DNA from 3 places in the Phyllobacterium sp. CCNWLW183 genome. Region 1 is predicted to be linked to each of the others. Evidence: riboswitches for the same ligand, from Rfam matches in the RefSeq annotation. Region 1 holds a riboswitch; each other region holds the start of a gene.
What was found. A riboswitch is a leader RNA that binds a small molecule or an ion and turns the genes downstream of it on or off. The one in region 1 is predicted to bind cobalamin.
Positions count from the first base shown of each region.

Region 2: linked by a shared signal. The riboswitch ahead of V9K95_RS21305 (hypothetical protein) and the one ahead of V9K95_RS05225 (aromatic ring-hydroxylating oxygenase subunit alpha) in region 1 are both predicted to bind cobalamin.
Region 3: linked by a shared signal. The riboswitch ahead of bluB (5,6-dimethylbenzimidazole synthase) and the one ahead of V9K95_RS05225 (aromatic ring-hydroxylating oxygenase subunit alpha) in region 1 are both predicted to bind cobalamin.

Region 1 is NZ_JBBCBN010000001.1:1,091,564-1,096,262, reverse strand. It holds gene V9K95_RS05235 (SDR family oxidoreductase) at 1-333, shown strand, start outside; gene V9K95_RS05230 (L-fuconate dehydratase) at 342-1,619, shown strand; cobalamin riboswitch at 1,801-1,999, shown strand; gene V9K95_RS05225 (aromatic ring-hydroxylating oxygenase subunit alpha) at 2,111-3,352, shown strand; gene V9K95_RS05220 (hybrid-cluster NAD(P)-dependent oxidoreductase) at 3,358-4,443, shown strand; gene V9K95_RS05215 (TIM barrel protein) at 4,598-4,699, shown strand, end outside.
Region 2 is NZ_JBBCBN010000010.1:115,647-120,345, reverse strand. It holds gene V9K95_RS21310 (glutamine synthetase beta-grasp domain-containing protein) at 1-939, shown strand, start outside; cobalamin riboswitch at 1,077-1,299, shown strand; gene V9K95_RS21305 (hypothetical protein) at 1,402-1,665, shown strand; gene cobF (precorrin-6A synthase (deacetylating)) at 1,662-2,435, shown strand; gene V9K95_RS21295 (GAF domain-containing protein) at 2,575-3,546, shown strand; gene adh (aldehyde dehydrogenase) at 3,717-4,699, shown strand, end outside.
Region 3 is NZ_JBBCBN010000001.1:842,188-846,886, reverse strand. It holds gene ettA (energy-dependent translational throttle protein EttA) at 423-2,072, shown strand; gene V9K95_RS03990 (MOSC domain-containing protein) at 2,172-2,780, shown strand; cobalamin riboswitch at 2,807-2,999, shown strand; gene bluB (5,6-dimethylbenzimidazole synthase) at 3,046-3,789, shown strand; gene V9K95_RS03980 (DUF2293 domain-containing protein) at 3,722-4,039, opposite strand; gene V9K95_RS03975 (ArsR/SmtB family transcription factor) at 4,168-4,699, shown strand, end outside.

The DNA.
Region 1 (4,699 bases):
GTCGCCAGTAGCGTGAAAGGTGTCCCGAACCGTTTTGCCTATGGCGTAACCAAGGCTGCCGTATTGGGAATAACCAAATCGGTAGCCGCGGATTATATTACGCAGGGTATTCGCTGCAATGCGATCTGCCCCGGCACGGTGGAAAGTCCTTCGCTTGAGCAACGCATGCGCGCTGGTGGCGACTATGATGCCACGCGGGCGGCATTTATCGCGCGCCAGCCCATGGGGCGTCTGGGCCTCCCGGAAGAAATCGCTGACCTTGCCGTCTATCTTGCTGGTGCTACCTACACCACGGGACAGGCCTACAATATTGATGGCGGCTGGACAGTTTAGGAAAGACCATGACCATCATCACTGATCTTCGCGTTTTCGATATCCGTTTCCCGACCTCGCAAAGTCTGGACGGATCGGATGCCATGAATCCTGACCCGGACTATTCGGCTGCCTATGTTGTGCTGGATACGGATGCAGGGCTTTCCGGCCACGGCCTTACCTTTACCATCGGGCGCGGCAATGAGATCTGCTGCCTTGCCATTGAGGCCATGAAACACCTTGTTATCGGCCTTGAACTTGATTGGATAAAGGAAAACCCGGGCAGATTCTGGCATTTTATCACCGGTGACAGCCAGTTACGCTGGATCGGCCCTGATAAGGGTGCAATGCATCTGGCCACGGGCGCGGTAGTGAACGCCGTTTGGGATTTGCTGGCCAAGGAAGCGAAGAAGCCTGTCTGGCAACTGGTCGGTGAAATGACGCCGGAAGAGATCGTCAAAATCGTGGACTTCCGCTATCTCACAGACGTGCTGACGCCTGAAGAGGCGCTGGAAATTCTGCGTAGAGCAGAGGTCGGTAAGAAAGAGCGTATTGAAACGCTAAAAGCAGATGGGTATCCCTGCTATACGACATCGGCAGGCTGGCTGGGCTATTCCGATGAAAAGCTCCGTCGCCTTTGTCAGGAGGCCGTGGATGCGGGCTTCAACCACATTAAGATGAAAGTCGGCCGCGATCTCGAAGATGATATCCGACGTCTTACCATCGCGCGTGAAGTGATCGGCCCTGACCGCATTCTCATGATCGATGCCAATCAGGTCTGGGAAGTGAATGAAGCCATTGATTGGGTGAACAAGCTTGCCTTCGTCAAGCCGTTCTTCATTGAAGAGCCAACGAGCCCCGACGACGTTGCGGGCCATCGCAAAATTCGGCAGGCTATCCATCCGGTGAAAGTCGCGACCGGTGAGATGTGTCAGAACCGCATCATGTTCAAACAGTTCATCGCCGAAGGCGCTATCGATGTCGTGCAGATCGATAGTTGCCGCATGGGTGGACTGAACGAAGTGCTGGCGGTGCTGCTTATCGCCGCAAAGTATGAGCTACCAGTCTGGCCGCATGCGGGCGGTGTTGGTCTGTGTGAATATGTCCAGCATCTGTCAATGATTGATTATATCGCCGTTTCAGGGACGAAAGAGGGCAGGGTTATCGAGTATGTCGATCATCTGCACGAGCATTTTGTTGATCCCTGCAACATTCAGGATGCGGCCTATATGCCACCCTCGCTGCCGGGCTTTTCAATTGAGATGAAACCGGAATCGATCAAGCAGTATTTGCATCACGGTCTTTAAAGCCTTTCCGCCCGGTAAATGAACCATCGCCGTCTCTGGTGATATTCATTGCTGACATGGAAAGGGTATTGTGCCGCCATTCTGACGTGCCGGAGTGGCGGCATTTTCTGTTTTTTCGGTCGTGTCGTCTTGTGTAAATGCGATGTCGTTTCCGCACCTATTCTTTTTATCATCCGGATGCTTTTATCAGGCTACTTGAGGTGCCGCTTTCTAGGGAAGGTGGAGAATTGGGAAGCCGGTTTAATCCCGGCGCTGCCCCCGCAACGGTAGTGGAGTGAAACGCGGCAAAATAGCCACTGGAGCATGGTTCCGGGAAGGCGCCGTGAGGCTCGCAAGAGCAACTCCAGAGCCCGGAAACCAGCCGCAAGCGATAACACCGACTGATCGCGGTGGGCGATCAAGGAGCATTGTTTTGTATGGGCAGCCATACGGACGGTCTTCTCCGTCACCACCAGTCAGTTCTTTCGCAAATGAGATGGCGAGGACACGACATGGACGCACATAGTGAACTACTCCGGAACCTGAAACACCGGAAACCTGGCTATGGCCTTGAGCAGGCTTTCTACAATGATCCGGAGTATTTCCGGTTGGATATGGAAAATATCTTCTACCGCGACTGGCTGTTTATCGGTCATGATTGCGAAGTGGCGCGACCGGGCAATTATTTTACCGTGCAGATTGGCGATTATCCGGTCGTTATCGTCCGGGACCGCGAGAAGAAAATACGCGCGTTTCATAACTCATGCCGCCATCGCGGGTCGCGCGTTTGTGCTTCTGAACGGGGCACCTCGGCGAAGCTTGTTTGCCCCTATCATCAGTGGACTTATGAACTGGATGGCCGTCTATTATTCGCGCGCCAGATGGGCGACGATTTCGATGCCAGCCAGCACAGCCTGAAGACGGTGCATTGCGAAAGCGTTGGCGGCTATATCTTCGTCTGCCTTGCGCCGATTGCGCCGGATTTTGCCGCTACGCGTGCCATGATCGATCCTTATCTTGCACCGCATCGCCTCAGCGAAACCAAAGTCGCCTTTCAAAGCTCGATCGTGGAGAAGGGTAATTGGAAGCTGGTGTGGGAAAACAACCGCGAATGCTACCATTGCGCCGCCAATCATCCGGAACTCTGTAAGACGTTTCCTGAAGCACCAAGCGTGACTGGCATACAAGGCTCAAAGGATGATCCGGAAATCGTGGCGCATTGGGACAAATGCGAAGCCGCAGGTCTTCCGAGCGTGTTCCGTATCGATGAAAATGGCCAGTACCGCGCAACACGCGTGCCGCTGCTTCACGAAGCCGAGAGCTATACCATGTCGGGCAAACGTGCTGTAGCGCGTCAGCTTAGCGATGATGTGAATGCACGGCAGATCGGTTCGCTATTGCTCTATCATTATCCGACGACGTGGAATCACATTCTGGGGGATCATGCCCTTTCTTTCCGCGTTCTCCCGCTTAGCCCGACCGAAACCCAGGTCACGACCAAGTGGCTGGTGCACAAGGACGCGGTGGAAGGCGTCGATTACACCATTGAGGAACTCACGCATGTCTGGCTCGAAACCAATGATCAGGACCGCCAGATCGTTGAAGAAAATGCTTTTGGCATTCGCTCTCCTGCCTATGAGCCGGGCCCTTATTCGGTAGAGCATGAAGGCGGTGTTCTGCAATTCCTTGAATGGTATTCCAACACGATGGAAACGCGCCTTTCCGGCGACAAGCGACTGAGCAAGGTAGCGTAGTGAATATGGGCATTCCTCAAAAGTACCCGCATCTCGATCAGATGCAGCCATGGAACGACCGGCTGCATCTGCTGGAGTGCCTGTCTGTCATTGAGGAAGCGCCCAATGTGAAGACATTCACATTTCGTTCCGACAATCAAAACTGGTTCCGGTATGAGCCCGGCCAGTTCATGACGTTTGAATTGGGTACGCAACCGGATGCGGTCCTGCGTACCTACACTCTCTCTTCCAGCCCCTCGCGGCCATTTACGATTGCAATCACGGTCAAAGCGCAGGATGGCAGCATCGGCACCCGCTGGATGCTGGACCACCTCACGCCGGGCGCGCGGCTGAAAGCATTTGGGCCGCTGGGTGACTTTTCGATCTCAAAACATCCCGGCGAAAAATATCTGTTTATTTCTGCCGGATCAGGCATCACGCCTATGATGTCAATGACGCGCTGGATGCAGGATTGTGCACCACAAAGCGATATTAGTTTTGTCAGTTGCGCACGCCGCCCGAGCGACATCATCTTTCGCAAGGAACTCGAATATCTGACCAGTTGCATGCCAAATCTCAAATTGTCCTTTCTGATCAAGGAACATGAAATGGGGCAGCTCTGGACGGGTATCAGAGGCAGGCTCGAAGCGCCGAAGCTTTCGCTATTGTCGCCCGACTTCAAGGAACGGACGGTTTTCTGCTGCGGTCCTGACGGATTCATGCGCGATGTTCGGGCCATGCTGGAAGAGTCCGGCTTCGATATGGCCAATTACCATCAGGAAAGCTTCGGTTCCGCCGCCGAACCTGTGCTTCCGGTAATGGACGATATTTCTACGGAGGTGTCTGAAACTGCCGCGATCGTCACTTTCTCCATGGCCGGCAAGGATGTGCACTGCGTCGCAGGCGATACAATCCTCAAGGCTGCCCGTGGTGCTGGCATTCGAATTGCCGCGGCCTGTGAATCCGGATTGTGCGGCACCTGCAAGGTCATGAAAATTTCCGGCAATGTCGATATGAACCATAATGGCGGGATTCTCGACGAGGAAATTGATGAAGGCTATATCCTGGCCTGTTGTTCCAAACCGTTGGGCAATGTCGAAGTGGAAGCCTAGCGCAAATTTTGCTCCAGCTCCCAAGCGCATTTTCGTGTTGTCGATCTCAATCCCCTTGCTTTTCCCGATGCATTGCTTGACGAAGCTCGTGTATTGCCAAAGGCCGAGATTCGCATAGAGCAGGCCGGCTCAAAGCTGTGGGGAGGAACCCAAAATGGCTGCACCAATTTTTGCTATCAATCATGTCGCTGCCCCGAATCTTCGCCCTGCCGCGTTTTTTCAATTGGCGGTGGCGCTTGGCTTGCGCGATGTTGAG
Region 2 (4,699 bases), on a different contig from region 1:
CTGGAACAATTGCCGCTTTGGGGCTTCGATGGAAGCTCGACAATGCAGGCAGAGGGCAAAAGCTCGGATTGCGTATTGAAGCCTGTTTCTCTTTATCCGGACAGTGAACGCAAGAATGGCGTTCTCGTCATGTGCGAAGTCATGATGCCCGATGGCAAGACACCGCATCCTTCCAACACCCGCGCAACTGTTCTTGATGATGACGGCGCATGGTTCGGCTTCGAACAGGAATATTTCTTCTACAAGAACGGCCGCCCGCTCGGCTTCCCTGAGACAGGTTTTCCTGCGCCGCAGGGCCCATATTATACAGGCGTTGGCTACAGCAATGTTGGCGATATCGCCCGCAAGATCGTCGAAGAGCATCTCGATATCTGCCTGAATGCCGGCATCAACCATGAAGGCATCAATGCTGAAGTGGCAAAAGGCCAGTGGGAATTCCAGATTTTCGGAAAAGGTTCCAAGAAGGCTGCCGATGAGGTCTGGATTGCACGCTATCTCCTGCAGCGCCTGACTGAAAAATACGGCATCGATATCGAATATCATTGCAAGCCGCTCGGCGATACTGATTGGAATGGTTCGGGCATGCATGCCAACTTCTCCACCACCTATATGCGTGAAGTCGGCGGCAAGGATTACTTCGAAAAGGTCATGGCGGCATTTGAGCAGAATTGCGCTGCCCATATCGCCGTATATGGACCGGACAATCATATGCGCCTTACCGGCAAGCATGAAACCCAGTCGATCCACCAGTTCAGCTACGGCATTGCTGATCGCGGTGCATCAATCCGCGTTCCGCACAGCTTTGTAAACAATGGCTATCGCGGTTATCTTGAAGATCGCCGTCCGAATTCGCAGGGCGACCCCTACCAGATCGCGTCGCAAATCCTGCGGACAATTTCTGAAGTGCCGGAAGATGCGGAAGAAGTTCTCGCCGCTTGATCTTGTTTGAATAGTTTGGAATGGCGCGGGCACCAGCCTGCGCCATTTTCTATTGGTGATGCGCCGCATTCAGCCGTTTACCGGTTTCCCCCCGATAAATTTACGCATGCCCTGTTGACCTCAATAGGTGGGCTGGGTTCTTATAAGAGTGTTCCGGTTCTCCCGTGCTGCAAAGCCGGGAGCTAAGAGGGAAGCCGGTGAAGTGATATTCACCAATGCCGGCGCTGCCCCCGCAACTGTAAACAGCGAGTTGCTGTCGCTTGAATTCGTTCAGGCAAAAGGTCACTGGGATTTCCCGGGAAGGCCAGACAGCAATACTGACCTGTGAGCCAGGAGACCTGCCGAAACATGATGAACGTCCACGGGCGGGGTGTCCCGGTGTGTCGCTTGCAATGGTTTGCCGCAGGCTGACTATCTGCAATCTTCGCGCTTGACCCTTGCCCCCAACAATCGGGGTTAAGCATGATACTCGGCGCCAATACAAATCAATATAGCAACCCACAATCGGTCAACGCGGCAACTGTGCCGGAAGACGTGTTTTTTGCCTGGCTGCTCTCCCGGCCTCGCGGCACCAATATTGTTGCAGCTGCAAGCCAGGAGATTATAAAGCTTGAGGCCTATGCCGGAAAACATGCGGGGGCAAAACGCCTCCACGAACTGTTCTGTGCTTTGATCGAAGAGAGTCAAAGGTCGGAACTATCGTCGGCCTCGCGTGTGCCCCAGTGAAACGCAAAGTGCTCATCATCGGAATTGGCGCGGGCAACCCAGACTACGTGACCATACAGGCAGTCAATGCGCTCAATCAGGTCGATGTGTTTTTCATTCCCGATAAGGGAGCTGAGAAAGAACAGCTGTCCCGCATCCGTCGGGAAATTTGCGAGCGTTTCATCACCGCCCCCCACTACCGCATGGTGGATTTTGAAACGCCGCTGCGCGCGAAACCGTCCTCTACCTATCGAACAAGTGTCACGGACTGGCACGACAAAATGGAAGCGACCTATGCGCACCTGCTGATGGAGGAGCTTGGCGATGATGAGTGTGGTGCTTTCCTCGTATGGGGTGATCCATCGCTTTATGACAGCACGATCCGCATTCTCGACAGACTGAACGCAAAGGGCAATTTCGAACTGGACTATGATGTCATTCCCGGCATCACCAGCATTCAGGCGCTCACGGCAAAGCATAAGGTTGTGCTCAATCGAATCGGCGAGTCCATTACGATAACCACCGGGCGCAAGCTTGCCGAAGGTTTTCCGAACAATTCGGAAAGCGTGATTGTGATGCTCGATGGCGAGGGCGCGTTCAAGGCAATTGATGAAGATGTCGATATTTATTGGGGTGCTTACATAGGAACGGAAGACGAGATTCTCATGTCCGGCAAGCTGCGCGATGTCGTTGACGATATTGAGCGGTTGCGAAATGTTGCGCGCGCGCAAAAGGGCTGGATCATGGATACATATTTGCTGAAAAGGTCATATGACGAGATTGGAGAATAGCTGCGATTATAACCGGGGGCGTTTTGGACCTGCGCCTTTAAATTGCGTCGGTAGAACAGCCCCGGTTGCCGCCACCAATAGGTGACTTGACGTAGGCGAGAACAGGCGTCACCCTGTACATGGACTTCGGAGGAGGACCATGGGAACGCAGGATGACGGCTTACATGCCGAGCATATCCAATCTGCCGTGACAGGTGACGCTGCCGCGCAGTCAGCGGTCGTTGCATCCTGGGGCCGTTCAATGCGTCTCTACGGCTTGAAGCCTGATGAGGGCACGCCGCCAAACATGCTAACCGATCAGGAATTGCGTGAAGCGCGTGAAGAGCTGGGATCTCTCATAGAAACGGCAGAAATCGCACTCGACCGGCTTTATTCGGCGGTGGGTGGTGCGGGATGTTGCGTCCTGTTGGCAGACAAGAATGGTGTTCCTGTCGACCGCCGGGGCTATGAGGGCGATGATGCCACCTTTTGCAAGGCGGGACTTTGGACGGGAGCAGTCTGGAGCGAAGAGTGCGAGGGCACCAATGGCATTGGCACAGCGCTGGCTGAACAACGTGCCCTGACGATCCACCGCGACCAGCATTTCCGCAGTCGCAACACAGCGCTTTCTTGTACTGTAGCACCGATTTTCGATCATCGCGGGCGGCTGATGGCGGCGATTGACGTATCGTCGGCACGTTCCGATCTGACCGAGGGCTTTGTCAAACTCATTGCCATGGCTGTGGTGGATGCCGCCCGGCGGGTGGAAGCGGAAAATTTCCGATTGGCCTTTCCCAAAGCGCGCATCGTCATGGCACAGGGTACTGAACGCGGCCATGACCGGGCTTTGAACGCATTGATTGCAGTGGACGAGGACGATCTTGTGGTTGGCGCATCGCGTTCGGCGCGTGCACTTCTCGGGCTGACTGACGAAAGCCTGAGCAGCCCATTACCTGCGGCGAATCTGCTCGGGCAGGATACCGATGCGGAACGAGGATTTGCAGCCGCCGAACGCAGCGTGATCCAGCGAGTTCTGCGAAAAGCAGATGGCAATGTTTCCATTGCCGCGAACATGATGGGCATGAGCAGAGCTACCCTGCATCGCAAGCTTAAACGGCTTGGCTTGAACTGAGACTTTCATGTGTCTCAATATTGCGACAAATCCTGCATTCGCTTTGCCTGCCAGGGATGACACTCAAGCTGTAAAGCGCGATCCTCTGAATATGCCGCGAGGAGGCGGTATGGAAATCGTGCAATGCGTCCGGTCCTTACCCTGACGCGTTGCTTCAGGGAGGAAGTTCAATGAACAAGGTAGAATTCAACCGAACCGTCAAACCCAACTTCAAGAAACGCTACGGCAACTTCATTGGCGGGAAATTCGTCGAGCCGAAGGCAGGCCGTTACTTCGAGAATACATCGCCGGTCAACGGGCAGGTGCTGTGCGAAATTGCCCGGTCTGATGCCAGCGATGTGGAGGCCGCGTTGGACGCCGCTCATGCTGCAAAGGATGCCTGGGGCCGGACAAGTGCCGCTGAGCGCAGCGTCATGCTCAACAAGATTGCACAGGTAATGGAAGATAATCTTGCTATGTTGGCGCAGGCTGAAACCTGGGACAATGGCAAACCAATCCGCGAAACGACGGCAGCCGACATGCCGCTTGCAATCGATCACTTCCGCTATTTTGCCGGTGCCATCCGTGCGCAGGAAGGCGGAATTTCAGAGATTGACCACGATACTGTGGCCTATCACTTCCACGAACCGCTCGGTGTTGTCGGACAGATCATTCCGTGGAATTTCCCAATATTGATGGCTGTGTGGAAACTCGCCCCGGCATTGGCGGCGGGCAATTGCGTGGTGCTTAAACCTGCCGAGCAGACCCCGGCCTCGATTCTGGTACTTGCGGAACTGATTGCCGATATCCTGCCGCCGGGTGTTCTCAACATCGTCAATGGTTTTGGTCTGGAAGCAGGAAAACCGCTCGCGTCGAGCCCGCGCATTGCCAAGATCGCCTTTACCGGCGAGACCACGACGGGTCGTCTGATCATGCAATATGCCAGCCAGAACCTTATTCCCGTTACGCTGGAGCTGGGCGGCAAGTCACCAAATATATTCTTCAAGGATGTGGTGGCTGAGGATGATGACTTCTTTGACAAGGCCATCGAGGGTTTCGTCATGTTTGCGCTTAACCAGGGCGAGGTCTGTACCTGCCCGAGCCGCGCGCTCATTCACGAGTCAATCTATGATCGTTTCATGGAGCGTGCCCTTAAGCGCGTGGAAGCCATCGT
Region 3 (4,699 bases), 250 kb from region 1:
AATCTACAAACTATTCTTAATTTTGGACTATTGTGCTCAATTATTAGTCAGGCGATTTGGTGTGCAATTTTATTTTGCAAAACCCCTTGCAAACCCATTAAACTTGCCGCAGAACTTTAAACCAGAAGCATATGAGTTTCGCGGGCATTGCAATTTTTCGGTGTAATCGCGAATCGGATGATGTTGTCGCAATGACGAAACGTATTTCGTCTAGTTAGTTTACATGGCCGCTACTGGGAGAAGAGGACGCTTCCTGTTGCGGCACCAGAGGGGAAACCGGGTGACGGAAATATCCGCGCCCGGTTTCGCTCGTTTGGCGAAGGTCGAAAATCATGGGCATCCATTGCCACGGCTGAGGCTTTCGCCTACATACGGCGCAAATTCATTCAAAAGAAATCCCGAGCATCGGAGTGACGCGCGTTATGGCACGCCAATTCATCTATCACATGTCCGGCCTGAACAAGGCATATGGAACCAAGAAGGTTCTTGAGAATATCAACTTGTCCTTCTACCCAGACGCCAAGATTGGTATTCTGGGTCCAAATGGCGCCGGTAAGTCTACAGTTCTGAAAATCATGGCTGGTCTGGATAAGGAATATACAGGCGAGGCTTGGTTGGCGGATGGCGCTACCGTTGGCTATCTGGCGCAGGAACCTTATTTGGATCCAGCCAAGGACGTTATGGGCAATGTCATGGATGGCGTTGCCGACAAGAAGGCCATTCTCGATCGCTACAATGAATTGATGATGAATTACTCCGACGAGACCGCCGATGAAGGCGCCAAGTTACAGGATGTCATCGATTCTCAAAACCTCTGGGACCTTGAATCGCAAGTTGAGATGGCGATGGAAGCACTTCGTTGCCCACCCGGCGACAGCGAAGTAACCAATCTTTCCGGTGGTGAGCGCCGCCGTGTTGCTTTGTGCCGCTTGCTCCTGTCACAGCCTGACCTTCTTCTGCTCGACGAACCGACCAACCATTTGGACGCTGAAACGACCGCCTGGCTTGAAAAACATCTGCGCGAATATAAGGGCTCCGTGCTTCTGATTACGCATGATCGCTACTTCCTAGACAATGTGACCGGCTGGATTCTCGAACTCGACCGTGGGCGCGGCATTGCTTATGAAGGCAATTACTCTGCCTATCTTGGTGCCAAGTCCAAGCGCATGCTGCAGGAAGGCCGTGAAGATGACTCCCGTCAGAAAGCTCTCGAGCGCGAACGCGAGTGGATTTCCGCCAGCCCGAAAGCACGTCAGGCAAAATCGAAGGCACGTATCAAGGCCTATGATGCGCTCGTTGATGCCGCTAACGACCAGCGCCCCGGCGATGCCCAGATTCTGATACCGGCGGGTGAACGGCTGGGTCAGGTGGTTATCGAAGCCGAAAATCTCACCAAGTCTTTCGGTGATCGTGTGCTGATCGAAAACCTGACTTTCAAACTGCCACCCGGCGGTATTGTTGGCATTATTGGTCCGAACGGTGCGGGTAAAACCACTCTGTTCAAGATGATTACCGGTCAGGAAAAGCCGGATTCCGGCACTATTCGCGTCGGCGAGACTGTTAACCTCGGATATGTCGATCAGAGTCGCGATCACCTGAAAGCCGACAAGAATGTCTGGGAAGAAATTTCCGGCGGAACTGACATCATCAAGCTTGGCAAGCATGAGATGAACTCCCGCGCTTATGTTTCAGCATTCAACTTCAAGGGTACCGACCAGCAGCAGAAAGTTGGAAATCTTTCTGGTGGTCAGCGTAACCGCGTGCATCTGGCCAAGATGCTTCAGTCCGGTGGCAATGTTTTGCTCCTCGACGAACCGACAAACGATCTAGACACGGAAACCTTGGCAGCACTTGAAGATGCCTTGGAAAAATATGCAGGTTGCGCTGTGATCATCAGCCATGATCGCATGTTCCTTGACCGTCTCGCGACGCATATCCTGGCTTTCGAAGGCGATAGCCATGTCGAATGGTTTGAAGGCAATTTCGAAGATTATGAAAACGACAAGATTCGTCGTCTCGGTCCCGATAGCGTCAATCCAAAGCGTCCAAGCTACAAGCCTCTGACACGCTAAGTATAGATGGGGAACCGCAAGGTTCCCCGTTGTCTTTGCTGGTGTAATCGCCAGATAATTTGCCGCTTTTCTAAAGCAGGGAACTTTTTGGAGCAAATGATGACTGACCTGTTCGGTAATCGTGACGAAATAGTCCCTTCGCGTAAGGTCAGTGGTCGTGTGATCGGGCTATTTGAGGCACTCGACAGGGATTTTGTCACTTCTCCAACAGATTCACTGGAACTGACTTTTGACGGTATTGTCGGTGACTTTCACGCGGGTCAGACGCGTCGCTCTGGCGGACGTGAGCCTTGGTATCCGCGTGGCACCGAGATGCGCAACGAACGCCACCTTTCCATTCTAAGTGCCGACGAGCTTGACGAGATCGCAGCAGGCATGGGCTTGCCTCAGCTGAAAGCTGAATGGATCGGTGGAAACATGGTGATTTCCGGTATTCCATCCCTTTCGATGCTACCACCCAGATCGCTGATGTTTTTTGAAGGTGGCGTGACGTTGAAAGTCGATGGACAGAATGCGCCCTGCAAGATTGCTGGTCGTTCTATTGCTTCGCATGCGGGTACTCCTGACGAAACCACCACTGCATTGGATTTTGTACGCGTGTCCAAGCGCTCGCGGGGTATCGTCGCTTGGGTTGAAAAGCCCGGGATCATACGCGCCGGTGAAAAAGTTGATATTCGTATTCCCGAACAGTGGATTTACAGGGTCTAAGGCTTGCGCCAAGTGCCTTTTCATGGCGAATAGAAAACAGGTCCGGTGCCAGCAATTTAGACGATTGCGGAGAATCGGGAAGCCGGTGAAAATCCGGCACGTGCCCAGCGCTGTAAGGGGAATGACCGTGCATTATGCCACGGTGGCCGAGAGGCCACAGGAAGGCGCACGGTTCAGCTGAACCCAAGTCAGAAGACCGGCCGGACCCCATAGCCCAAGCTGCGCGGACGGCGGCGAGGGCCTCAAGCGTTGTTAGGAGCAAACAATGCACGAAGCTTTTGATAGTCCGGTTCCAGCGGGTGATTTTACTGACGATGAGCGTGCGGCCGTTTATAAGGCGATTTATACCCGGCGAGACGTCCGCGATCAGTTTTTGTCAAAACCGATCGCCTATGATGTTTTGATGCGATTGCTCGATGCGGCGCACCATGCTCCATCTGTAGGCTTCATGCAGCCTTGGAACTTCATCACAATTCGCGATATGGCCCGCAAGAGGCAAGTGCACCGCGCTTTCGCCAAAGCCAACGAGGAAGCCAAGGCCCTGTTTCAAGATGAACGCCGGGCGCTGTATGCCTCTCTCAAATTGGAAGGCATCCTTAAAGCGCCGGTCAATTTATGCATCACCTGCGACCGGACACGCGGTGGAACGGTCGTGCTCGGTCGCACCCACAACCGCCAGATGGATGTCTATAGCACCGTTTGTGCAGTCCAAAATTTGTGGCTTGCTGCCCGTGCTGAAGGTATTGGCGTTGGCTGGGTGAGCATCTATCACGACAATGACATGCGCCAAATATTAGGTATTCCGGATCACGTTGAGATTGTTGCCTATCTATGCCTGGGCTATGTCGACGAGCTTTTTGATGCACCGGAGCTGGAAAAAAAGGGCTGGCGCAAAAGAATCCAATTACAGGACCTTATTTTTGAAGAAGGCTGGGGCCAGCTCAGCTCAGATCTTCCTCATCCGGATCCAGAAGACGTGTCGCCCGCCATTCCGTCAGTTTGCGATTAATCGCATCAAGCACGAAGAAACGAGCGGACTCTTTGTCATAGCCTTCGTCGCGCAGCGCATCATAGTCTGTATGTTGATGCCGCACATGGGCAATAGCGGCCAACCATACGGCAATCGGCGGCGGCAAGGTCTTCATATGGGGCGCACCTGCGGCCGCGCGTATTGGTTCCGAATCGGAGTAGGGAACGGCGGGTAAAAGCAAGGTCAGCGCTTTGTTGATTGAACGCTGACGGTTCGTTCCTGCACTCATTGATGTCTTTCTAATTTGATTCTGGCGCCTATTTCAGACGCGGCAGAAATTGTCGTCAATGGCAAAAACCTCTTGCCAATCGTCGCCTCATGACATAAACATATCTTTATGTCTTTTGAGGATTGGTTATGGACCGGCACAATCTTAATCTCGACCTGATGGTTGATACGTTGAAAGCGGCAGCTGAGCCTAGTCGGCTACGCATTCTTGCTTTGTTGTCGCGTGGTGATCTAACCGTTTCCGACCTCACATCCATTTTAGGACAATCTCAGCCGCGAGTGTCACGACATCTGAAATTGCTCTTTGAAGCAAGTCTTATCAACCGCTATCAGGAAGGCTCCTGGGCCTATTTCCGTTTGGCGGAATCATTGATTGTGGGAGATATTGCCCGTTCCCTGCTAGATCGCCTGGATTGTTCTGATCCCCTGCTGGAGCGTGACCTTGAACGTCTTTCCTCTGTGAAGCTTCAGCGCCGTGAACGTGCGGCTGCCTATTTTAGCGCGAATGCTTCAAGCTGGGATGCTATCCGCTCGTTGCATGTTCCAGACGGCGCTGTGGAAGAGGCCCTTACCAAGATCATAGGTGCAAGACCGTTTCAAGCGATGCTCGACGTCGGTACGGGTACCGGGCGCCTGCTTGAGCTCTTTGCTCCGCTCTACT